One region of the Pseudomonas sp. No.117 genome, then DNA from elsewhere that is predicted to be linked to it. Evidence: predicted binding sites of a transcription regulator. Region 1 holds the regulator's gene; each other region holds the start of a gene.
The links. The regulator FliA, encoded in region 1, starts transcription of late flagellar genes. The targets are predictions, from matches to a motif close to CTAAAGTTTNNNNNNNNNNNGCCGNTAA.
Positions count from the first base shown of each region.

Region 2: a site for FliA is predicted at 3,377-3,404, ahead of ACYJP6_RS17410 (methyl-accepting chemotaxis protein). Genes of this name have one in related genera too.
Region 3: a site for FliA is predicted at 3,653-3,680, ahead of ACYJP6_RS14460 (flagellar protein MotY). Genes of this name have one in related genera too.

Region 1 covers NZ_BAAJNP010000007.1:260,821-268,538, forward strand. Annotated here, with positions in the region: gene ACYJP6_RS18450 (chemotaxis protein CheA) at 1-733, opposite strand, end outside; gene ACYJP6_RS18455 (protein phosphatase CheZ) at 760-1,548, opposite strand; gene ACYJP6_RS18460 (chemotaxis response regulator CheY) at 1,568-1,942, opposite strand; gene fliA (RNA polymerase sigma factor FliA) at 2,030-2,770, opposite strand; gene fleN (flagellar synthesis regulator FleN) at 2,767-3,597, opposite strand; gene flhF (flagellar biosynthesis protein FlhF) at 3,690-5,018, opposite strand; gene flhA (flagellar biosynthesis protein FlhA) at 5,029-7,128, opposite strand; gene sodC (superoxide dismutase [Cu-Zn] SodC) at 7,380-7,718, shown strand, end outside.
Region 2 covers NZ_BAAJNP010000007.1:53,547-61,264, reverse strand. Annotated here, with positions in the region: gene ACYJP6_RS17425 (NRAMP family divalent metal transporter) at 1-686, opposite strand, end outside; gene ACYJP6_RS17420 (GntR family transcriptional regulator) at 943-1,611, shown strand; gene ACYJP6_RS17415 (HD-GYP domain-containing protein) at 1,893-3,107, shown strand; gene ACYJP6_RS17410 (methyl-accepting chemotaxis protein) at 3,452-5,071, shown strand; gene ACYJP6_RS17405 (HutD/Ves family protein) at 5,198-5,737, opposite strand; gene hutC (histidine utilization repressor) at 5,776-6,516, opposite strand; gene ACYJP6_RS17395 (formimidoylglutamate deiminase) at 6,611-7,718, shown strand, end outside.
Region 3 covers NZ_BAAJNP010000005.1:355,938-363,655, reverse strand. Annotated here, with positions in the region: gene ACYJP6_RS14490 (DUF3597 domain-containing protein) at 1-223, opposite strand, end outside; gene grxD (Grx4 family monothiol glutaredoxin) at 467-793, shown strand; gene bfr (bacterioferritin) at 851-1,327, opposite strand; gene ACYJP6_RS14475 (bacterioferritin-associated ferredoxin) at 1,521-1,736, opposite strand; gene rnt (ribonuclease T) at 1,855-2,526, opposite strand; gene pyrC (dihydroorotase) at 2,529-3,572, opposite strand; gene ACYJP6_RS14460 (flagellar protein MotY) at 3,715-4,665, shown strand; gene ACYJP6_RS14455 (argininosuccinate synthase) at 4,783-6,000, shown strand; gene ACYJP6_RS14450 (PA3496 family putative envelope integrity protein) at 6,051-6,230, opposite strand; gene nth (endonuclease III) at 6,373-7,011, opposite strand; gene ACYJP6_RS14440 (RnfABCDGE type electron transport complex subunit B) at 7,008-7,718, opposite strand, start outside.

The DNA.
Region 1 (7,718 bases):
CGGTGATGTCATCGCCGCTCGCCGCGCCGGCTGCCGGAGCAGCCGCTACCGCGGGGGCGCTCGGCGTGGCAGCCGGAGCGTCGTTGAACTTGCCCTTGCCGTGCAACTGATCGAGCAGGGCTTCGAACTCGTCATCGGTGATGTCGTCACCACCGGCGCTGGCGGCGGTTTCAGCTGCGGCGCTCGGCTCGGAGCCCAGGGCATCGAGCAGATTCTGAAAATCGGCGTCGCTCAGCTCCGGGGTGGCCGCTTCGGCGGCGACCGGGGCCGGCGGCGGCGCGGCCACCACCGGCGCAGCAGGCGCGGAGGCGAATGGGGCCGGAGCCGGAGCCGGTTCGCTGCCGGCCGGTTCGGCCAGCCGGGCCAGGGCCGCCAGCAATTCGGGCGTCGCCGGAGTCGGTTCCTGACGCTCCCGCACCTGGCTGAACATTTCGTTGACGGAGTCGAGGGCCTGCAGCACCACGTCCATCAATTCGGCATCCACGCGGCGTTCGCCCTTGCGCAGGATGTCGAACACGTTTTCCGCGATGTGGCAGCACTCGACCAGGGTATGGAGCTGCAGGAACCCGGCACCGCCCTTGACGGTATGGAAGCCCCGGAAAATGGCGTTCAGCAGATCCATGTCATCCGGGCGGCTTTCCAGCTCGACCAATTGTTCCGACAACTGTTCGAGAATCTCGCCGGCCTCTACCAGGAAATCCTGGAGGATTTCTTCATCGGCGTCGAAGCTCATTCCTGCACTCCCCAAAAGGGTCTGGGTCAGAAGCCCAGACTGGATAGAAGATCGTCGACGTCGACCTGAGCAGCCACAACGTCTTCACGCTTATCGGCATGAATCTGCGGACCTTCACCCTTCATCGTCTTTTCTTTTCGATTCTGTTCGATCAGCGCGGTGTGATCGTGACTGAAGCCGGTATAGCGGTCGACCTGGCTGGCCATCATCACCAGCTTGACGAGGTCTTTCTCGATCTGCCCGACGAGGTTGACCACCCGCTTGATGACCTGACCGGTGAGGTCCTGGTAGTCCTGTGCCAACAGGATGTCGTTGAGCTTGGCCGACAGCTGTCCGGCGCTGCTCTCGCTGTGGCTGAGGAAGGCGTCGACGCGCTTGGCCAGCTCACGGAATTCGTCCGCGCCCATTTCCCGGCGCATGAACTTCTTCCAGTCGGCGTGCACGGCGCGGGCCTCGTCGCCGAAGTTGCCCACCAGCGGCGCGCTCTCCTCCACCAGATCCATGGTCCGGTTGGCGGCGTTCTCGGTCATCTTCACCACGTAGGAAAGACGATCGGTGGCATCGCTGATCTGGGAGACCTCTTCGCCGGCCATGCCGCGCGGATCGATCTCGAAGTTGACGATGGCGTTGTGCAACTCGCGGGTCAGCTTGCCGACTTCCTGGTAGAGACCCCGGTCGCGAAGCTGGTTGAGTTCATTGATGACCTGCACGGCCTGGGCGAAGTCGCCGCTCTCCAGGCATTTCACCAGCTCTTGGGCGTGCTGTTTTAAATTCGACTCGAAGTCGCTGAAGCTGTTGGTGCCAAGCTGATCCATAACGTCCCCGCGGCTTTCTTCAGCCGTTCACCCGCTCGAAGATCTTGTCGATCTTTTCTTTCAGCACCTGGGCGGTGAAAGGCTTGACCACGTAGCCATTCACGCCGGCCTGAGCGGCTTCGATGATCTGCTCGCGCTTGGCTTCGGCGGTCACCATCAGCACCGGCAGGGTCTTCAGCCGCGCGTCGGCACGGACCTGGCGCAGCAGGTCGATACCGGTCATGCCCGGCATGTTCCAGTCGGTGACGAGAAAGTCGAAGTTGCCGCTCTGCAGCATCGGCAGCGCGGTGTTGCCGTCGTCCGCCTCGGCGGTATTGGTGAAGCCCAGATCGCGCAGCAAATTCTTGATGATGCGTCTCATCGTGGAAAAATCGTCCACGATGAGGATTTTCATGTTCTTGTCCAAGTCGACCTCCGTCCTAATCCGCACACACGCCGTGAGGCGCGCCTAAGCAATCGTAGTAGCCTGAGTACCAGCCGGTTAACGCGAACGCCATTCCGCCAGCCGCGCCCGCAGGCGTGCCGCGCATTGACTGTGGAGCTGGCAGACGCGTGATTCGCTCACTCCCAGTACCTCGCCGATTTCCTTGAGGTTGAGTTCCTCGTCGTAATACAGCGAGAGCACCAGGCGTTCACGCTCCGGGAGATTGGCGATGGCGTCGGCCAGGGCCTTGCGGAAGCGCTCGTCTTCCAGACCGCGACCGGGTTCGAGTTCATGCGAACCGCTCTCCTCGAGCCCATGCTCACCACCCTCCATGAGGTCGTCGAAACTGAACAGGCGACTCCCCATGGTGTCGCCAAGGATGCCGTAGTACTCATCCAGACTCAATTTAAGTTCGGCCGCGACCTCGGAATCTTTAGCGTCGCGACCGGTGCGCGCTTCCACTGCCCGAATGGCGTCGGTGACCATGCGCGTGTTGCGGTGCACCGAGCGCGGTGCCCAATCGCCCTTGCGGACCTCGTCGAGCATGGCGCCGCGGATGCGGATGCCGGCGTAGGTCTCGAAGCTGGCGCCCTTGCCCGCGTCGTATTTGCGCGAGGCCTCCAGCAGGCCGATCATGCCGGCCTGCATCAGGTCTTCGACCTGCACGCTGGCTGGCAGCCGCGCCAGGAGGTGGTAGGCGATGCGTTTCACCAACGGCGCATAGCGGTTGATGAGCTGCTCCTGCTGGGTACGTTCCGAGGTTTTGCTGTACATGCGAAGCCCGCTGGATGCTGTCATGCGTGGGTACCGATGGCTGGTTGCACAAGGCGCTCGACGAAAAACTCGAGATGGCCGCGCGGATTGGCCGGCAGTGGCCAGCCATCGACTTTCTGAGCCACCGCACGGAAGGCCAGCGAGGCCTTGGCACGCGGAAAGGCTTCGAACACGGGGCGCTGTTTCTGCACGGCTTTGCGCACCGCTTCATCGAACGGAATGGCACCCACGTACTGCAGGGCGACATCCAGGAATCTGTCGGTCACCTTGGTCAGCTTAGCAAAGAGATTGCGGCCTTCCTGGGGGGTCAGCGCCATGTTCGCCAGGACCCGGAAACGGGTGACGCCATGGTCGCGGTTGAGCAGCTTGATCAGGGCGTAGGCGTCGGTGATGGAGGTGGGTTCGTCGCAGACCACCACCAGGACTTCCTGGGCGGCGCGAACGAAGCTGACCACCTGATCGCCGATACCGGCCGCGGTGTCGACGATGAGCACGTCGAGGTTCTCGCTGATGTCGCTGAAGGCCTGGATCAGGCCGGCGTGCTGGGCCGGCGTCAGATTGACCATCGCCTGGGTCCCCGAGGCCGCCGGGACGATGCGGATGCCGCCCGGCCCCTGCAGCAGCACGTCGCGCAGATCGCATTCGCCGGAGATGACGTCGGCCAGGGTGCGCTTGGGCGACAGGCCGAGGAGAACGTCGATGTTGGCCAGGCCCAGGTCGGCGTCGAGCAGCATGACGCGCCGCCCGATATCGGCCAGGGCCAAGGCCAGGTTGACCGACACGTTGGTCTTCCCGACACCGCCTTTACCGCCCGTGACCGCTATGACTTGGACGGGATGCATGCTACCCATTGCCTGATACCTTTGATTGAAATCCGTCACACTTTAGACCAAGTGCATTTGGCGTGCCCAGGCATGCAATGCACCACTACCGTTCGTCTGCGCTAACCGGCGCGGCGGGCATTGCTTTGGTACAGGCCGGCGAACATCCCGGCCATGGTTTCTTCGCTCGGCTCTTCCGGCGCCTGCAGGCTCACCGCGCGGCTCACCAGCTGGTGGCTACGGGCCGGATGCAGGTCGTCCGGGATGCGCGGGCCGTCGGCGATGTAGGCCACCGGCAGGCGCTGGCTGATGGCCAGGCCGAGGGCTTCGCCGAGGCTGGCGGCCTCGTCCAGCTTGGTCAGCACGCAGCCGCTCAGGCCGCAGCGACGATAGCTGTGGTAGGCCGCCTTGAGCACCTGGCTCTGGCTGGTGACACCTAGTACCAGGTAGTTGCGAATCTTCAGCTGGCGGTTGGCCAGGGCTTCGAGCTGGGCCTTGAGCGCCGGATCGTTGGCGGGCATGCCGGCGGTATCGATCAGCACCAGGCGCTTGCGTGCCAGGGGCGCCAGGGCCTGGGCCAGGGATTGGCCCGGGTCGACCAGGGTCACCGGCACGTCGAGGATGCGACCGAGGGTCTTGATCTGCTCCTGGGCACCGATGCGGAAACTGTCCATGCTGACCAGCGCCAGGCTCTGGGGACCGTACTTCAATACGTAGCTGGCGGCGAGCTTGGCCAGGGTGGTGGTCTTGCCCATGCCGGCGGGACCGACGAAGGCGACGATGCCGCCCTCCTCCAGGATCTTGGCGTCGGTGGTCTTCGCCAGCTGGGCGAAGTTGGCCAGCAGCATACGCCAGGCGTGGCGCGGATCCTGGATCTTGGCGACGCTGTCGAGCAGGTGGCGGGCCAGGTCGGCCGGCAGGCCCATGCGCTGCAGACGACGCCAGAGGCCGGCCTGCTGCGGACGGGTGGACTGCACCTGGGTCCAGGCCATGGAGCCGAGCTGGACTTCCAGCAGTTCGCGCAGGCCACTGAGTTCGCTGCGCATGGCTTCCAGGGCGCGACGGTCTTCCGGCGCGGCGCTGGCGGCCGGAGTGGCGGCGGCCGGCTGGGCGGCGCGGGGGGCGTCGAGCAGCGGCTCGCGACGGCTGTCGGCGGCGCTGATGGCGCCGAGCAGCTGCTTGTCCTTGGGCGCGGCCGAGGGGACACCCGGCGCGCGGATGCTGAGGTCGGCATGGGCCTGGGCGATCTTCGCATGGGTCTTGCGCAACTCCGCCTGCAGCTCCGCGTTGGGCGCGGCCGGTGCCGGAGCCTGGTAGTCCAGCGCCGCGGTCAACTCGACCCCGCCGGCGACCCGGCGGTTGCTGAGGATGGCGGCATCGGGGCCCAGCTCGTCGCGTACCAGCTTCATGGCTTGACGCATATCGGCGGCGAAGAAACGTTTGACTTGCATGATCTAGACCTCAGCCATTCTGGCCAACGGTAGCGACGATGGTGACCTGCTTGTTGTCCGGAATTTCCTGGTAGGCCAGCACACTCATGTTCGGTGCCGCCATCCGCGCGAAGCGGGACATCATCCCGCGGATCGCACCGGCCACCAGCAGCACCACTGGCTTACCCATCATTTCCTGACGCTGCGCCGCCTCGACGAGGGAACGCTGCAGTTTTTCAGCCATGCCAGGCTCGAGGAACATGCCGTCCTCGGCGCCTTGACCGGCCTTCTGCATACTACTTAGCAACATCTGTTCCAACCTTGGCTCAAGGGTGATAACAGGCAGCTCAGGCTCCATTCCAACGATGTTCTGGACGATTGCGCGGGACAGCGCGACCCGCACGGCACCGGCGATGGCGGCGGGATCTTGACTCCGCGGACCGACGTTGGCGATGGCTTCGGCGATGGTGCGGATGTCGCGGACCGGAACCTGCTCCTGCAGCAGCTGCTGGAGGATCTTGAGCAGGGTCGACAGCGAGACGATGCCGGGTACCAGCTCCTCGGCCAGCTTGGGCGAACTCTTGGCCAGCACCTGCAGCAGTTGCTGGACTTCCTCGTGGCCAATCAGCTCGTGGGCGTGCTTGAAGAGGATCTGGTTGAGGTGAGTGGCGACCACGGTGCTGGCGTCGACCACGGTGTAGCCGAGGGACTGGGCCTGGTCGCGCTGGGTGACGTCGATCCAGACGGCTTCCAGACCGAATGCCGGATCCTTGGCGGCGACGCCGTTGAGGGTGCCATAGACCTGGCCCGGGTTGATGGCCAGTTCGCGGTCGGGATAGATCTCGGCCTCGGCGACGCTGACCCCCATGAGCGTCAGGCGATAGGCGTTGGGCAGCAGGTCCAGGTTGTCGCGGATATGCACCGACGGCATGAGGAAGCCGAGGTCCTGGGACAGCTTCTTGCGGACACCCTTGATCCGCGCCAGCAGCTGGCCACCCTGGTTGCGGTCGACCATGGGGATCAGGCGGTAGCCGACTTCCAGACCGACCATGTCCACTGGGGTCACGTCGTCCCAACCCAGCTCCTTGGCCTCGGCCGGACGCTGCACCGGCGCCAGCTCCTGCTGCTTCTTGGCTTCCACCTCGGCGGTCTGCTTGGCCTGGCGCTGACGCTTGTAGATCATCCAGGCGCCAGCGGCAGCGCCGCCACCCAGGCCGAGGAACGGCAGGTGCGGCATGCCCGGCACCAGGCCCATGGCGATGATGATGAAGGCGGACACCGCCAGCGCCTTGGGCGAGGCGAACATCTGCCGGTTCACCTGCTGGCCCATGTCCTCGGCGGAGGACACCCGGGTGACCATGATGGCGGCGGCCACTGACAGCAGCAGGGAGGGGACCTGGGCGACCAGGCCGTCACCGATGGTCAGCAGGGCGTAGATGCGCGCGGCGTCGCCGAACGGCAGGCCGTGCTGGGCCATGCCGATGGCCATGCCGCCGATGAGGTTGATGAAAAGGATCAAGAGGCCGGCGATGGCGTCACCGCGGACGAACTTGCTGGCACCGTCCATGGAGCCGTAGAAATCGGCCTCCTGGCCCACTTCGGTCCGGCGCTTCTTGGCTTCGGCCTGGTCGATGATGCCGGCATTGAGGTCGGCGTCGATGGCCATCTGCTTGCCGGGCATGGCGTCCAGGGTGAAACGGGCCGAGACCTCGGAGATCCGGCCGGCACCCTTGGTCACCACCACGAAGTTGATGATCATGAGGATGGCGAACACCACCGCACCGACCACGTAGTTGCCGCCGACTACCACCTCACCGAAGGCCTGGATGACCTTGCCCGCGGCATCGTGGCCGTCCTGGCCGTGCAGCAGCACCACGCGGCTGGAAGCCACGTTGAGCGCCAGGCGCAGCAGGGTCGACACCAGCAGGATGGTCGGGAAGACGGCGAAATCCAGCGGCCGCAGGGCATAGACGCTGACCAGCAGGACCACGATCGACAGGGCGATGTTGAAGGTGAACAGCACGTCCAGCAGGAACGGCGGCATCGGCAGGGTCATCATGGCGAGCATCGCCAGGACGGCCAGCGGCACGCCCAGGTTGCCGCGAGCCAGACCGCGCATGTTGCCCATCATCAGGGATTTGTCGACTTTCACACCCATTCCTCGCGTGGCGGCGCGGTCATCACGGAAAGTTGACGCAGCGCACTGTTCGCAGGGGCTTGAGCAAGCTCCGGGCCAACTGCCCAACACCTTGAATCAGCGAGGTTTTCCACGGGGCGCTACAGGACTGGTAACGGATGGCTCGCAGCGTTCGCTGAACCGCGCGGGAAGGACGCGGGTCTGTCTAGGATCCGCGCTAGCGCGCCTATCCGAGGAACATCACCATGAAGATCTGGACCGCGACGCTGTTGGCCACCTGCCTGGCCGGTACTGCCCAGGCGGCTGAATCCCTGACCATTCCCATGAACAAGATCTCGACCGACGGCGTGGGCGAAAGCGTCGGCAGCGTCCAGGTGACCCGCTCCAAGTACGGCCTGGTGTTCACGCCCGAGCTCAAGGGCCTGGAACCCGGCATCCACGGCTTCCATGTGCATACCAAGCCCAACTGCGGCCCGGCCGAGGTGGATGGCAAGGCGACCGCCGGGGGCGCCGCGGGCGGCCACCTCGATCCGCGCAACACCGGCAAGCACAGCGCGCCCTGGTCGGACGATGGCCACCTGGGG
Region 2 (7,718 bases), 210 kb from region 1:
AGCGCGGCCTTGGACACGGCGTCGAGGTTTTCCACCCCGACGGTGCCACGGTCCAGCAGGCGGTGGGCGCCGGCATAGGTGATGTAGCCGCCCACCGTACCCCCGACGATGGTGGTGATGGAGGCGAAATCCAGCACGTCCGGGAAGATCGTCTGGCGCAGGGCCTCGCCGACGGGCGGGTGGGAGGCGAAGCAGGCGATCACGATCAGCGCCACCTTGAACACCCCGAGCACCACCATGATGCGGTCCATGGCCACCCCGGCGCGGTGCGACAGGAAGATGCCGATCGCCACCAGGGCGCTGAGGGCGCCACCCCAGGCCGGATCCAGGCCGAGCAGGGCGTTCAGGCCGAGGCCGGCGCCAGCGATGTTGCCCAGGCTGAACACCAGGCCACCGGAGATCACCAGCACCGCCAGCAGGTAGCCGCTGCCGGGCACGGCCGCGTTGGCGATGTCGGAGGCGCGCATGCGGGTCAGGGCGACGATGCGCCAGACGTTCAGCTGCACCACGAAGTCAATGAGGATGGAGGCGAGGATGCCGAAGGCGAAGGCGGCGCCCAGCTTGGCCGTGAAGGTGGCGGTCTGGGTCAGGAAGCCGGGGCCGATGGCCGAGGTCGCCATCAGGAAGATGGCGGCGATCAATGACGAGCGGCGGTCCTTGGTGAAAGCACTGGCGGTCTGGGTCACGGGGGACGTCCCTGAACTGAGGAATCAGGCCTCCAGCAAGGCAACCTCCATGCCATGAACCAGGAAAACGGGATAAATCGTTGATTGAAGATGTATTTATTGTTCAACAATATTGGTTGGATGGTCAGGCGAAATGCACCGGGATGTTACCTAAGTGCCCAAGTGTGCTACCCGATGGTGCACGGTTCCCATCGCTTGCGTACGGCGGCCCCCTCAGACACCATCAGCGCGGCCCTACCTCTATCGGAGCGATCCTGTGACCACTGCGCTGCCTGACCAACCCCGGCCCCTGGGGGAGACGGTCACCGACGAAATCCGCCGCAAACTGGTGGCCGGCGAACTCAAGCCGGGCCAGCGGCTTTCCGAGGCGGCGCTGGCGGAAAGCCTGCAGATCTCGCGCAATACCCTGCGGGAAGCCTTCCGGGTGCTGACCCAGGAGGGGCTGCTCCGGCACGAACCCAATCGTGGCGTCTTCGTCTCCGTCCCCGACATGGCCACCATCGTCGACATCTACCGGGTCCGGCGGCTGATCGAGTGTCAGGCCCTGGCCCAGGCCTATCCACGCCATCCCGGCGCCCTGCGGATGCGCGAGGCGGTGGACGCGGCCCAGCACGCCCGCGATGCCCGGGACTGGGTGGCGGTCGGTACGGCGAACATGGCCTTCCATGCGGCCATCGTCGAATTGGCCGACAGCCCGCGCCTGTCGGCCTTCTACGGGCAGCTGTCCGCGGAGCTCAGACTCGCCTTCGGGCTGCTCAAGGACCCCGAGTTCCTGCACGGGCCCTACCTGGAAATGAACGCCACCATCATCAAGCTGCTGGAAGAAGGCCAGCCCGCTGCGGCCTGCGCCGCCCTGGAAAGCTACCTGGTCCAGTCCGAACGTACCCTGCTGGCGGCCTATGGCAGGTTGAACGCCAAGCGGTAGGGGGAGGAACTGGTATCCCGGCGATTCTGCGGCACTCGTCCGCAGCAGTAGGAGATATCAAACCTTGGGCCGGGACAGCGGATTCACCGCGACGGATGAGGTCAGGGATAGCGCCCCTCGATAAGCGAAAGGGCGGTCACGATGACCTCTGGCTACCGAATTTTGCCGGCTCATCGGTGGGAAAGACCGGTGCGCTTCTAAGCGCCATGGCTTTTTGCTATCAATAGATAGTGCAATTCGCATCTCGAACAGAGCCCTCACCGCGCTCGCCGGGAAGGAAAATGGTTCTGTCCCCCTACAGCGTCCGCCTACATGTCACCCAGTTGCAGCTGGGCATGTACGTCTGCGAGCTGGATCGCCCCTGGGAAGGTACTCCCTTTCTGTTCCAGGGCTTTCCCATCCAGAACGTCCACGAGATTCGCACGCTGCAGGAAACCTGCGAGTTCGTCTGGGTCGACCGGCGCCAGAGCAGGACGGTGGAGGCGATATCCGCCGCCACGCCGATCAGCGCCCAGACCAAGATCCATGCCATCGACTACCGGGACGCGGTCCAGGTCGCCGAGCCGGTGTGGCGCGAGGCGCGGGACGTGTCGATACGGATGCTGAATGCGGTCAGGTTCGGCAAGGAACTCAATGTCGGCGAGGTACGCCGCGCGGTCGGCGAATGCGTCGAGAGCGTCCTGCAGCATCCGGCGGCGAGTCTCTGGCTGGCGCGGATCAAGGACCGTGACGAATACACGGCCGAACATTGCCTGCGGGTCTCCCTCTATGCCATCGCCTTGGGCAAGGAGCTGGGAATGTTGCCGCTGGAGCTGGAAGAGCTCGGGGTCTGCGGCATGCTGCATGACGTGGGCAAGCTGAAGGTGCCGGACGCAATCCTCAACAAGCCGGGGCGGTTGACCGAGGAAGAATTCCTCGTCATGCAGGCCCATACCACCTTCGGTTACCAATTGCTGATGGGTAACAGCGAGGTGCCTCCTGCGGCAGTGGATGTGGCCCATTCCCACCACGAGCGCATGGATGGACGGGGCTACCCCCGCCAATTGCCGGCCCAGCGGATTCCCTTCAAGGCCAAGATCATCGCCGTGGTGGATGCCTACGACGCCATCACCAGCGACCGGGCCTACAGCCAGGGACGCTCGAGCCTGGAAGCGTTGCGCATTCTGTTCGAGGCCAAGGGCACGCAATTCGACGAGGCAGTCGTCCTGGCCTTCATCCAGCTGATCGGCGTCTATCCCCCTGGCGAGATCGTCGAACTCAATACCGGCGAGGTGGGGATCATCATCGGCGTCGAGGCGAACAGCAAGCTGAAGCCGCGGGTGCTGATGGTGCTGGACGCCGAGAAGCAGCCGCGACCGGAGCGAGTCATCGACCTGGCGCTCGATCCCCTCGATGGTCTCGGCCAGCCGATACGCGTCCGCAGCGTAAAGCCGTCCGGTGCCTACGGCATCGATATCGACCGATACCGCAGCAAGGGGCTGGTCGTACCGGCCTGAGCCTGACGGCCGCCCTCGTTTCTCCAATAGTCTGACAGGCGCCCAACCTGGCCAGCGCCTCTTCTATCCGTCCAGGCCCAGGGGGAAGCTGACCAGGCGTCAGCGTCCGTTACCGCCAGGCAGCAGGCGGTAACGCGGCGCCAAGCGCGGGTGGCCATCACACCTGGCTTCGCTACCTTTTGCGCCAGCGCCTGGTCGCTCCGTCACCCCTCCGACTTCCGCCTGGTGACCCCTTTGGCAAGGCCGTGCCAGCACTCTGCCATGTCCGATTAAAGTTTTCGTATGGTGAGCCGACATCGTACATATTGTAACAATGATTATCGAAACAATACCGAGGTGGCCGCATGTTCGCACGCTTGAGCATTTCGCAACGGATCCACGCCGGCTTTGCGGCGATGGTCATCATCATCGCTGCCCTGATAGCGGTCAGCTATCTCGGTTTCACCCGGATGCAGGAGTCCACTCGCTGGAACGTCCATACCTATGACGTGCTGCGCGAGCTGGACACCACCCTGCAACAGCTGGTCGATATGGAAACGGGCATGCGCGGCTACGTGATCACCGGTCGCGACGCCTTTCTCGAACCGCTCAAGAGCGGCGCCCAGAACTTCGGGGTCCATGTCCAGCGCCTCGCCGACCTCACCGCCGACAACCCGGAACAGCAGCAGCGTATCGCCGAACTGCGCAGGCTGCAGACCGCCTGGGACCAGGAAGACCTCCAGCCGCTGCTGGCCCAACGCCGCGCCCAGGCGGAAGGGGTACCGGATATCGCCCTGGTGACGCGGATCGCCGAAGCCCGGGACAAGGCGAAGATGGATGGCATGCGGACCCTCATCGCGCGCATGGCGCAGAGCGAAAGCACCCTCCTGGCCACGCGAACCCAGGCGCTGGAAGCCGCCAACGGGCAGCTGTTGCTGATTCTCTTCGGTGGCGGCCTGGTGGCGGCCTTGCTGGCGCTGGTGACTTCCCTGTCGCTGGGACGCGGGACCCGGAACCGCCTGCAGGTGGCCATAGATGCGGCCAATGCGGTGGCAGAGGGCCGGCTGAATACCCGGATAGACACCGACAGCAACGATGAACTGCCCAAGGCCCTGGATCGCATGCAAGGCAGCCTGCGCGAGATGGTGCAGCAGATCGGCGGCGCCGCCCACCAGTTGGGTCAGGCCGTCTCCCAGATCAACGGCGCCTCCCAGCAACTGGCAGGCACCGCGACCGAGCAGTCCAACTCGGCGTCGTCCATGGCGGCCACCATCGAGCAGCTCTCGGTCAGCATCAGCCACGTGGCCGAGAGCGCCGAGGAAGCCCACCGCCTGACCACCCAGTCCGGGCAGCAGTCCAGTGAGGGCAGCGAGGTCATCCAGGCGACCTTGCACAGCATGAACAGCATTGCCCAGACCGTGCAGAAATCCGCCGAACAGATCAGCGAGCTGGGCCAGCACTCGGACCATATCTCCTCGATCGTCAGCGTCATCCAGGGCATTGCCGACCAGACCAACCTGTTGGCGCTCAACGCCGCCATCGAAGCGGCCCGGGCCGGCGAGCAGGGCCGTGGCTTCGCCGTGGTGGCCGACGAGGTCCGGCTGCTGGCCCAGCGCACCGGCAAGTCGACCCAGGAGATCTCCGGCATGATCGCGAAGATCCAGGAGGGGGTCCGCCATACCGTGAGCAACATGCAGGTCGGGGTCAACGAGGTGGAGCGGGGCGTCGACCAGGCGGCCCAGGCCGGTGACGCCATCGTCGGGATTCGCGATGGCTCCAGCAAGGTGGTGCAGGTGGTGGATCAGATTTCCTTCGCCCTGCGCGAGCAGAATGCCGCCAGCCAGGACGTGGCACGCAACGTCGAGCAAACCGCGCAGATGTCCGAGCGCAACCGGGCCGAGGTACAGAACATCCTGCAGACCAGCGAATCCCTGGCCGATCTGGCGCGGGGACTGGAACGCCAGGTGGCTCGTTTCAGCCTGTAGACGCGTAGTGCTAGCGTTCTGTAGCTAAGCGACTACCCAAGTGGCATAACGAGGGCGCTGACGTCGATCTCGATGCTCCATCGCTACCGGACGCCGAGTGAAGCAAGACTGTGCCGCCTCCGGGAATCAGTCGAGGGCTAGCAGCCGGATCACACAGAGCTGCGCGGTCCCTTGTATAGTCAACTGAGGTGGCGTTGATTGCGGTGGCAGGTACAGGGCGTCCAGCGGACCGAGGGTCACCGACTCCTGGCCGTGCAGGACCTGCACGGATCCCTCGCCGCAGAACAGGGTCAGCGTCCGAGGATCGGCGAGCTGCAGGGCGCCGGCTACCGCTATCCATTCCAGTTCGGCGTCATAGCGGTCGGCGCGATAGATCAGGTTGAGGTCGCGAATGGGCCCCTCGAGCAGCTCGCAGCTGACGCGGGCCTCGCCGGAGAAGACGTATGGCTGCCAGCGACCCAGGGCTGGCGTGGTCACTTCGTCGATCTGCAGCCGCATGCCGGCACCTGCGATCACGCTGATGATCCGCGTCAGGCCGGCGAACGGGGAAAAGGCCCCGGATTGCGTCACGTCTGCCAATGACAGGCGCCAGCCGAAGTCGGCCGCCGAGGCGGGCGTATCGCGCGCGATCTCCAGGGTGGTACCCAGACCGTTACGCCAGGGCATGCGCCGGTGCCCCGCTGCGGGAAGCCACGTGAATCCGCTCATGAGCCGAAATGCCCTTCCAGTCGATAGCGACTGCCCGGGTACAGCAGCCTGGCGCTGGTGACGGTGCGGCGGCCCGACCAGGTACGTCGACGGATCAACAGGCAGGGCTCCTCGGCGGGAATGCGCAGCAGTTGCTGCTCCTCGTGGGAGGCAAGGACCGCCTCGACCACATGCTCGCCTTCGGTCAGGGGGGCGAGACGATTGAGGTAGACGTAGGGGGTTTCGCTGCCGAAGTCCTGGTCGAGGTACTCGGGTGCCACCGCGGGATTGACGTAGCGATCCTCGATCTGCACCGGTACGTCGTTTTCATAGTGCACGATCAGCGAGTGGAACACCGGTTGGCCTTCGCGGACGCCTAGTGCCATCGAACGCTCGCCGTTGGCCGTTTCACTGCCCATCCGGATCACCTCGAGTCGATGGCGGTGGCCCCGGGACGCGATCTCGTCGGCGATGTTGTGCACCTCGAAGAGGGCGGCCTGGCCCTTGGGTTCGGCGACGAAGGTGCCAACGCCCTGCATCCGCACCAGCAGGCCGTCGCTGGTCAGCTCGCGCAAGGCGCGGTGCACCGTCATGCGGCTGAAGCCCAGCTGGGCGACCAGCTCGGCCTCGGAGGGAATCTTCTGGTGCGGCGGCCAGGCGCCCGAATGGATCTGCCGCAGGATGAGTTGCTTGACCTGCTCGTAGAAGGGCGCGGGTGCGGCCTTGGGCGCTTGGGCGGGAGTCGAGGATGACGGCATGAGGGGCCCCTTGGAGGACAGACAGCAGTTTACCGAATTCGCTTATGTCTGTATATGTATATACATGTTAGCCATAGCTAGGATGAGGTCGATTATGCCGGCTTTTTTTGCGGAAAGGGCGCTGCTACCCGAAGGGTGGGCGATGGACGTGCGCCTGGAGGTAGACGCGCAGGGCTATCTGCTCAGCGTCCAGCCCCAGAGTTCGTCGGACGGCGCTGAACGTGTGCAAGGCCCGCTGCTGCCAGGCATGCCCAATCTGCACTCCCACGCCTTCCAGCGGGCCATGGCCGGCTTGGCCGAGGTGGCGGGTGCCACGCAGGACAGTTTCTGGACCTGGCGCGACCTGATGTATCGCCTGGTGGGCCGGCTCGAGCCGGAGCAATTGGAGGTGGTGGCACGCCAGCTGTATATCGAGATGCTCAAGGCCGGCTACACCGCCGTGGCCGAATTCCACTACGTGCACCACGATCCTCAGGGCACCCCCTACGCCGATCCTGCCGAGCTGGGCGGGCGTATCGCCCAGGCGGCGCGCAGTGCGGGTATCGGCCTGACCCTGCTGCCGGTGCTCTACAGCTACAGCGGCTTCGGTGCCCAGGCGCCGACCGCGGGCCAGCGGCGCTTCCTGCATACCACCGACAGCTACCTGGAACTTTTGCCCCGCCTGGCGGGGGTGCTCGATGACCGGCAGCGCCTGGGCCTGTGCTTTCACTCGTTACGCGCCGTCAGCGGCGAGCAGCTCGCCACGGTATTGGCGGCGACGGATGCCCGCTGGCCAGTGCACATCCATATCGCCGAGCAGCAGAAGGAAGTGGACGACTGCCTGGCCTGGAGCGGGCGGCGGCCACTCGAGTGGCTGTACGACCAGGTGGCGGTGAACGAGCGCTGGTGCCTGGTCCATGCCACCCACGCGCTACCCCACGAGGTCGCCCTGATGGCGCAGAGTCGGGCCATCGCCGGCCTCTGCCCGACCACCGAGGCCAACCTGGGCGACGGGATTTTTCCGGCGACGGATTTCCTCGCCGCCGGTGGGCGCTTCGGCATCGGCTCGGACAGCCATGTGAGTGTCAGCCCGGTCGAGGAGCTGCGTTGGCTGGAGTATGGCCAGCGCCTGCGCGACCAGCAGCGCAACCGCCTGGTCGGCGCGCGCCAGCCCAATGTCGGCCACCAGCTGTTCGAGCAGGCCCTGCAGGGTGGCACCGCCG
Region 3 (7,718 bases), on a different contig from region 1:
TCGAGGTCTTCCAGTTGAGCTGTTCGCCCTTCTGCGCGGCCAGGGCATCGAGCTTGGCGGCGACGTCCACCTGGCTGATGGGGGCGGCGCCAGCCGTGGGGGCGGCGGTGCTGCCAGCGGGAGCGGCGGTCTCGGTCGCGCCGGTGGTGGGGGCGGCGGCAGGGGTGTCGGCGTGGGCTTCGCCGATGCCGAGCTTGGAAAGAATGGTGCTGAACAGGCTCATGGAGTTCTCCTGGGTCTTGGAACAGGCGCACCGAGCGGCGCCTACCCTTAACCTGACCACGACCGCCACGCCAAAGTTTGCTCGGCGTGGTGCGGGATCGCCGGCGCCCCGGCGAACGGCGCTGCCGGAGCGTGGTCGATTGGCAGGTCGAGCCGCGCCTGTGCCGGGCTGGACGTCGCGGAAATCCCGGCGTTCCACCGGCCTTTCCGTTACAATCCTCCCACCGTATTAGCGAGGTGCATCGTGGACATCATCGATACCATCAAAGACCAGATTGCCAACAATCCCGTGCTGCTCTACATGAAGGGTTCGCCGAACGCGCCTCAGTGCGGCTTCTCGTCCCGCGCCGCCCAGGTGCTGATGGCCTGTGGCGAGAAGTTTGCCTACGTCGACATCCTGCAGAATCCGGAAATCCGCGCCAACCTGCCGAAGTACGCCAACTGGCCGACCTTCCCCCAGCTGTGGGTCGGTGGCGAGCTGGTCGGCGGCAGCGACATCCTGGCCGAGCTGTACGAGAAGGGCGAGCTGCAGACCCTGATCAAGCAAGCCGTGGAAACCAAAGACGCCTGAGTCCCTGGCCCATGAAAAAGCCCGCACTAGGCGGGCTTTTTCATGGGCGCGATTCGATCAATCGTCGTCGTGCATCTGTGACTGGATGTAGTTCTCGATCCCGACGCTGGCGATCAGGGTGAGCTGGGTCTCCAGCCAATCGATGTGCTCTTCCTCGGAGGCGAGGATGTCCTTGAGCATGTCGCGACTCACGTAGTCGCGCACGCTCTCGCAATAGGTGATGGCCTCACGCAGGTCGGCGACGGCGCCGATCTCCAGGCGCAGGTCGCACTGGATCATCTCCTGGGTGTTCTCGCCGATCATCAGCTTGCCCAGGTCCTGCAGGTTGGGCAGGCCTTCCAGGAACAGGATGCGCTCGATCAGGCGATCGGCGTGCTTCATCTCGTCGATGGATTCCTTGTACTCGTGGTGACCGAGCTTGCGGATACCCCAGTCGTTGTACATCCGCGAGTGCAGGAAATACTGGTTGATGGCCACCAGTTCATTGCCGAGGATCTTGTTCAAATGCTGGATGACGGTGATATCGCCTTTCATGGCCGGACCTGCGGATGGGGTGGGATTGCCGGCAGTCTGAGCGTCGAAAAGCCCTTTGTCAAAAGCTTAAGTTGTTGAAAAATCGACGAAAATCGAACGGTAATCGAAAGCTTTTCCATCCTTTCCGTAAGCGTTTGATTAGACAATAAAAAAGCCGGACCCAGGGTCCGGCTTTTTTTCACAGCGTGCTTGCCTAGACGTGGGGGACGTCCAGGGCGTAGGCGAGTTGCTGGGCGCCATGGAGTTCGCCGAGCGTTTCCTTGACCACCTGCTTGGCCAGGCAGGCGCACTTGCCACACTGGGTGGCGCAGCCGGTGCTCTCCCGTACTTCCCGATAACTGCAGCAGCCGTCATAGATGGCTTCACGGATCTGCTTGTCGGTCACGCCACGGCAAAGACACACGTACATGGATCGCCTGCTGTATGAGTGGAGGTGCCGCCAAAGCTAATGACAATGAGAATGATTGTCAAAGTTGAAAGCGGCAAAATCTCATCAAAGGCGTCTTGTACGACGAACGGTCGTCTGCTCAGTCGAGGTCAACCCAGCCGCCCATTTCCCGCCAGCGATTGACGATGCCGCAGAACAGCTCCGCAGTTTTCTCGGTGTCGTAGCGGGCGGAATGGGCTTCGCGGTTATCGAATTCGATACCGGCCGCCTGGCAGGCCTTGGCCAGCACCGTCTGGCCGTAGGCCAGGCCGGCGAGGGTGGCGGTGTCGAAGCTGGAGAAGGGGTGGAAGGGATTGCGCTTCAGGCCGCAGCGCAGCACCGCGGCGTTGAGGAAGCCCAGGTCGAAGCTGCTGTTGTGGCCGACCAGGATGGCTCTCTTGCAGCCACTGGATTTGAGCGACTTGCGCACGCCCTTGAAGATCTCGCTGAGAGCATGCTCCTCGCCCACCGCCATGCGCAGTGGGTGGTCGAGCTTGATCCCGGTGAATTCCAGCGCCGCGGGCTCGATGTTGGCGCCGGCGAAGGGTTCGACGCGGAAGAAGTAGGTGTGATCCGGATAGAGCACCCCTTCATCGTCCATGGCGACCGTGGTGGCGGCGATTTCCAGCAGGGCGTCGGTGGCGGCATTGAAGCCCCCGGTCTCGACGTCCACCACCACCGGCAGGTAGCCGCGGAAGCGCCGCGCCATGGGGATGCGCGAGTCGGACATGGGCTGGCTGGCATCCAGTTCGTCGTTGAAGGTCTCGTCCATGCTCATGCGCCCACCTCCAGCCGCCAGCGCAGGGTTTCACCGGCACGCAGCGGTATCACCTCGTGGTCGCCGAAGGGCAGGGTGGCCGGCGCCTGCCAGTCCTCGCGCACCAGGGTGACGGTCTCGGTGTTGCGCGGCAGGCCGTAGAAGTCCGGGCCGAAGTGACTGGCGAAGCCCTCCAGGCGGTCCAGGGCGTCGCGGCTTTCGAAGGCCTCGGCATAGAGCTCCAGGGCGCCATAGGCGGTGTAGCAGCCGGCGCAGCCACAGGCGGCTTCCTTGGCATGGCGGGCATGGGGCGCCGAGTCGGTACCGAGGAAGAACTTGGGGTTGCCGCTGGTGGCGGCGTCGAGCAGGGCGCTCTGGTGGGTGTTGCGCTTGAGGATCGGCAAGCAGTAGAAATGCGGCCGGATCCCGCCCACCAGCATGTGGTTGCGGTTGTACAGCAGGTGATGGACGGTGATGGTGGCACCGACGTTGGCCGGGGCTTCGCGGACGAAGGCAGCGGCGTCGCCGGTGGTGATGTGCTCGAAGACCACCTTCAACGTCGGGAAGCGCTGGACGATGCGCACCAGGTGCTCGTCGATGAATTTCTTCTCGCGGTCGAAGACGTCTACCTCGGCATGGGTGACCTCGCCGTGGATCAGCAGCGGCAGGCCGACCTCGGCCATGGCCTCCAGGGTCGGAAAGAGGTTGTCCAGCGAGGTGACGCCGGAGTCGGAGTTGGTGGTGGCGCCGGCCGGGTAGAGCTTGGCGGCATGCACGAAGCCGCTGGCCTTGGCGGTGCGGACGTCTTCCGGACTGGTGCGGTCGGTGAGATAGAGCACCATCAGCGGCTCGAAGCGGCTGCCGGCGGGACGGGCGGCGAGGATGCGCTCGCGGTAGGCGGCGGCCTGCTCGGTATTGCGCACCGGCGGGACCAGGTTCGGCATGACGATGGCGCGACCGAATTCGCGGGCGGCGTCGGCGACGGTCTGCGGCAGGGCGGCGCCGTCGCGCAGGTGAATGTGCCAGTCGTCGGGACGGGCGAGGGTGATCCGGTCGGTCATGCGGGATTCCAGGCTGCGGGAAAGTAGGGAAATGCTACCGGAAAAGGGGGTTAGCCGGCACCCGTGCGGCAGGACCGCGCTCAAGTTTTCCGCGCCCTTGACCGATATGAACCCCAGGTACCTTTCTTTCCCGGAGTCCGACGTGCGCCCGCGTTACCTCTTCCTGTCTTGTCTACTGCTCGCCGTGCCGGCCTGGGGGATGACCTTCCAGAGTCGGCTCGAGAGCGTGGAATGGAAGGTGGAGGGCGATATCTTCGCCTGTCGGCTGCTGCAGCCCATCCCGCGCTTCGGCAGCGGCGGCTTCCTGCGCCGCGCCGGCGAGGCGACGGTCTTCGAGCTGCGCCCTACCGGTCAGTGGCTGCCCGCCGGCAGCGCCAGCCTGCGCGCGGCGGCGGCGCCCTGGCGACCGGGCCTCGGCGACATCAACCTCGGTTCGGTGCAGGTGGTGGAGGGCGAACAGGCCCTGGCGACCACGGCGCAGCAGGCCCAGCGCCTGCTCGCGGGGCTGATGGAGGGGCGCATGCCGCAGATCAGCCGGCCGGGTGCCCTGAACGACAGGGTCGAGGTGCGGCTGCTGCCAGTGCGCTTCGAACCGGCCTACCAGCAATTCCAGGCCTGCACCCAGAAGCTGCTGGCGGTCAACTTCGAGCAGATCCGCCATTCCCAGGTCAATTTCCCGGGTGGTGGCGACACCCTGGATGACGTCGGCAAGGCCAAGCTGGACCTGATCGACGAGTACCTGAACGCCGATCCGACGGTGAATCACGTCATCGTCTCCGGCTACAGCGATAACCAGGGCACTCGCCTGGACAACCGCCAGGAATCGCGACTGCGCGCCATCGCCGTGATGGAGTACCTCAAGAGCAAGGGCTTCGCCGCGGAGCAGATCGAATTGCGCTTCTTTGGCGAGCAGTACCCCGTGGCGCCCAACACCAGCAAGGCCAATCGCGCGCTCAACCGCCGGGTGACCTTGGTGTTCTCGCGGGTCCCGCCGAGCGGCGAGGCGCCCACGGCGCCGGTCACCAATACCGCCGCCAATCCCCCCGCGCCGCCTGCGCCGACCCCCGCACCGCCTGCCAAACCCAAGGGCTGATCCGCCCCGACCACATGTCGCCCAGACATCAGAGTGCGTCGCGCCCCTGTAAAAGCAGCGATACGACCAGTAGAATTGCCGCTTTCCGACTCAACGCAACACACGGGAGCGAACGGCATGGCGGATGTGAAGAAGGTAGTCCTGGCGTATTCCGGCGGCCTGGACACCTCGGTGATCCTCAAGTGGCTGCAGGATACCTATAACTGCGAAGTGGTGACCTTCACCGCTGACCTCGGCCAGGGCGAGGAAGTCGAACCGGCGCGTGCCAAGGCCAAGGCCATGGGCGTCAAGGAAATCTACATCGACGACCTGCGCGAAGAATTCGTCCGCGACTTCGTTTACCCGATGTTCCGTGCCAACACCGTCTACGAAGGCGAGTACCTGCTGGGTACCTCCATCGCCCGTCCGCTGATCGCCAAGCGCCTGATCGAGATCGCCAACGAGACCGGCGCCGACGCCATCTCCCACGGCGCCACCGGCAAGGGCAACGACCAGGTGCGCTTCGAGCTGGGCGCCTACGCCCTCAAGCCGGGCGTCAAGGTGATCGCGCCCTGGCGCGAGTGGGACCTGCTGTCCCGCGAGAAGCTGATGGACTACGCCGAGAAGCATCAGATCCCGATCGAGCGCCACGGCAAGAAGAAGTCGCCGTACTCCATGGACGCCAACCTGCTGCACATCTCCTACGAGGGCGGCGTGCTGGAAGACACCTGGACCGAGCACGAAGAAGACATGTGGCGCTGGACCAAGTCCCCGGAAGCCGCGCCGGATACCCCGACCTATCTCGAGCTGACCTACCGCAACGGTGACATCGTCGCCATCGACGGCCAGGAGCTGAGCCCGGCCACCGTGCTGGCCGAACTGAACCGCATCGGCGGCGAGAACGGCATCGGTCGCCTGGACATCGTCGAGAATCGCTATGTGGGCATGAAGTCGCGTGGGTGCTACGAGACCCCCGGTGGCACCATCATGCTCAAGGCCCACCGCGCCATCGAGTCCATCACCCTCGACCGCGAGGTAGCCCACCTCAAGGACGAGCTGATGCCCAAGTACGCCAGCCTGATCTACACCGGCTACTGGTGGAGCCCCGAGCGCCTGATGCTGCAGCAGCTGATCGACGCCTCCCAGGCCAACGTGAACGGCGTGGTGCGCCTGAAGCTGTACAAGGGCAACGTCATCGTCGTCGGCCGCAAGTCCGACGAGTCGCTGTTCGACGCCAACATCGCCACCTTCGAAGAAGACGGCGGCGCCTACAACCAGGCGGACGCGGCGGGCTTCATCAAGCTCAACGCCCTGCGCATGCGCATCGCCGCAGGCAAGGGCCGCACCCTGCTGTAAGGGTCGCCCCGCACGACAGAACCCCAGCCTCGGCTGGGGTTTTTCATGGCTTACAGATCGAAGTCGTACTCGGAAATCTGTCGCTTCAGGCGGCGCTCTTCGAGCATGTTGTCGATCAGCCGCCGCTTGGTCAGGTTAGTCTTGCTGACGACGGGTTCGACGGTCTCGGGCGCTTCGCCATCGGTCTCGAAATCATCGTCTACATCGATATCGCTTTTGTCTTCGGCCATTGGTAACTCCTGCAAGGCTGGACAGGGTCACACGCCAGTCATCGACAGGGCTGCGGGACCTTTTCGCGCACCTTATAGCGACAAAGCAGGGGCCGGTAAAAAAGATTTTTTCAATCGTCGCAGGACGTTGATGCGCCCTTCTTCAATCGTCCGAAGTTTTCGCCTTGTATTCACAGAGATCTTCGATGCGGCAGCTGCCACAGCGTGGCTTGCGCGCCTGACAGACGTAGCGGCCGTGCAGGATGAGCCAGTGATGGGCGTCCAGCAGGAAATCCTTCGGCACCACCTTGAGCAGCTTCAGTTCGACCTCGACCACGTTCTTGCCAGGCGCCAGGTTGGTCCTGTTGCTGACGCGGAAGATGTGGGTGTCCACGGCCATGGCGAGCTGGCGGAAGGCGGTGTTGAGCACCACGTTGGCGGTCTTGCGACCGACGCCGGGCAGGGCCTCGAGTGCCTCGCGGGTCTGGGGCACCTCGCCACCGTGGCGCTCCAGCAGCAGCCGGCAGGTCTCGATGACGTTCTTGGCCTTGCTGTTGTAGAGCCCTATGGTCTTGATGTACTCCGACAACCCCTCTACACCCAGGTCGAGGATGGCCCGGGGCGTATTGGCCACCGGGTAGAGGCGGGCGGTGGCCTTGTTGACGCTGACGTCGGTGGCCTGGGCGGAGAGGATCACCGCGATCAGCAGTTCGAACGGCGAGGCATAGGCCAATTCCGTCTTGGGATCGGGATTGTCCTCGTGCAGGCGGCGAAAGATCTCCAGGCGTTTGGCGGCGTTCATGGGGCGGTTCGCGATTCCAGGGCGGCGAGGTGGTGGGCGGCCTGTTGGGCGGCAGTACGCAAGGCGTCGAGCTGCGCCTGCTGTTCGGGAGAGGGTGTGGTGCCAAAGGCCCGCTCGGCCTTGGTCAGCTGGGCGCGGGCCAGGGTGGCGGCGATGCGCGCCTGCTTGAGGATGGCGGGATCCGCTACCGGGGGCGGCGCGGCGGGGGCGGTAGCGCTGTCCGCCGGCGTCAGCTGCGCCTGGTCCAGCGCGGCCTGGGCCTGCTCCGCAGCTGCGCGCAATTGCTGCACCTGGGCCTCCAGGGCGGCCGTGCCGTACTGGGCCAGTTGCCGCTCGGCCTTCTGCAGGGCGACGCGGGCCATGGCGGCGGCGATCTTCAGCGGCTTGAGCGAAGCGTCCGCCGCTGCGGGTGGCGCCGGGATCGCGGCGTTGGCCATGGGTGCCTGCCGCCGCTGACGCTCGGCCTCCAGGCGCTCGCGCTCCCGTTGCAGGCGCGCCTGGCGGGCGTCGAAGCGCCGACGATAGTAGCGGGCACGCGCTCGTTCCGCGGCGCGGTCGACCGGCTCGGGGGTCGCCACCAGGTCGATGCAGTCCACCGGACATGGCGCCAGGCACAGCTCGCAGCCGCTGCATTCGCTTTCGATGACCGTGTGCATCAGCTTGGCCGCGCCGAGGATGGCGTCGGTGGGGCAGACCTGGATGCACTT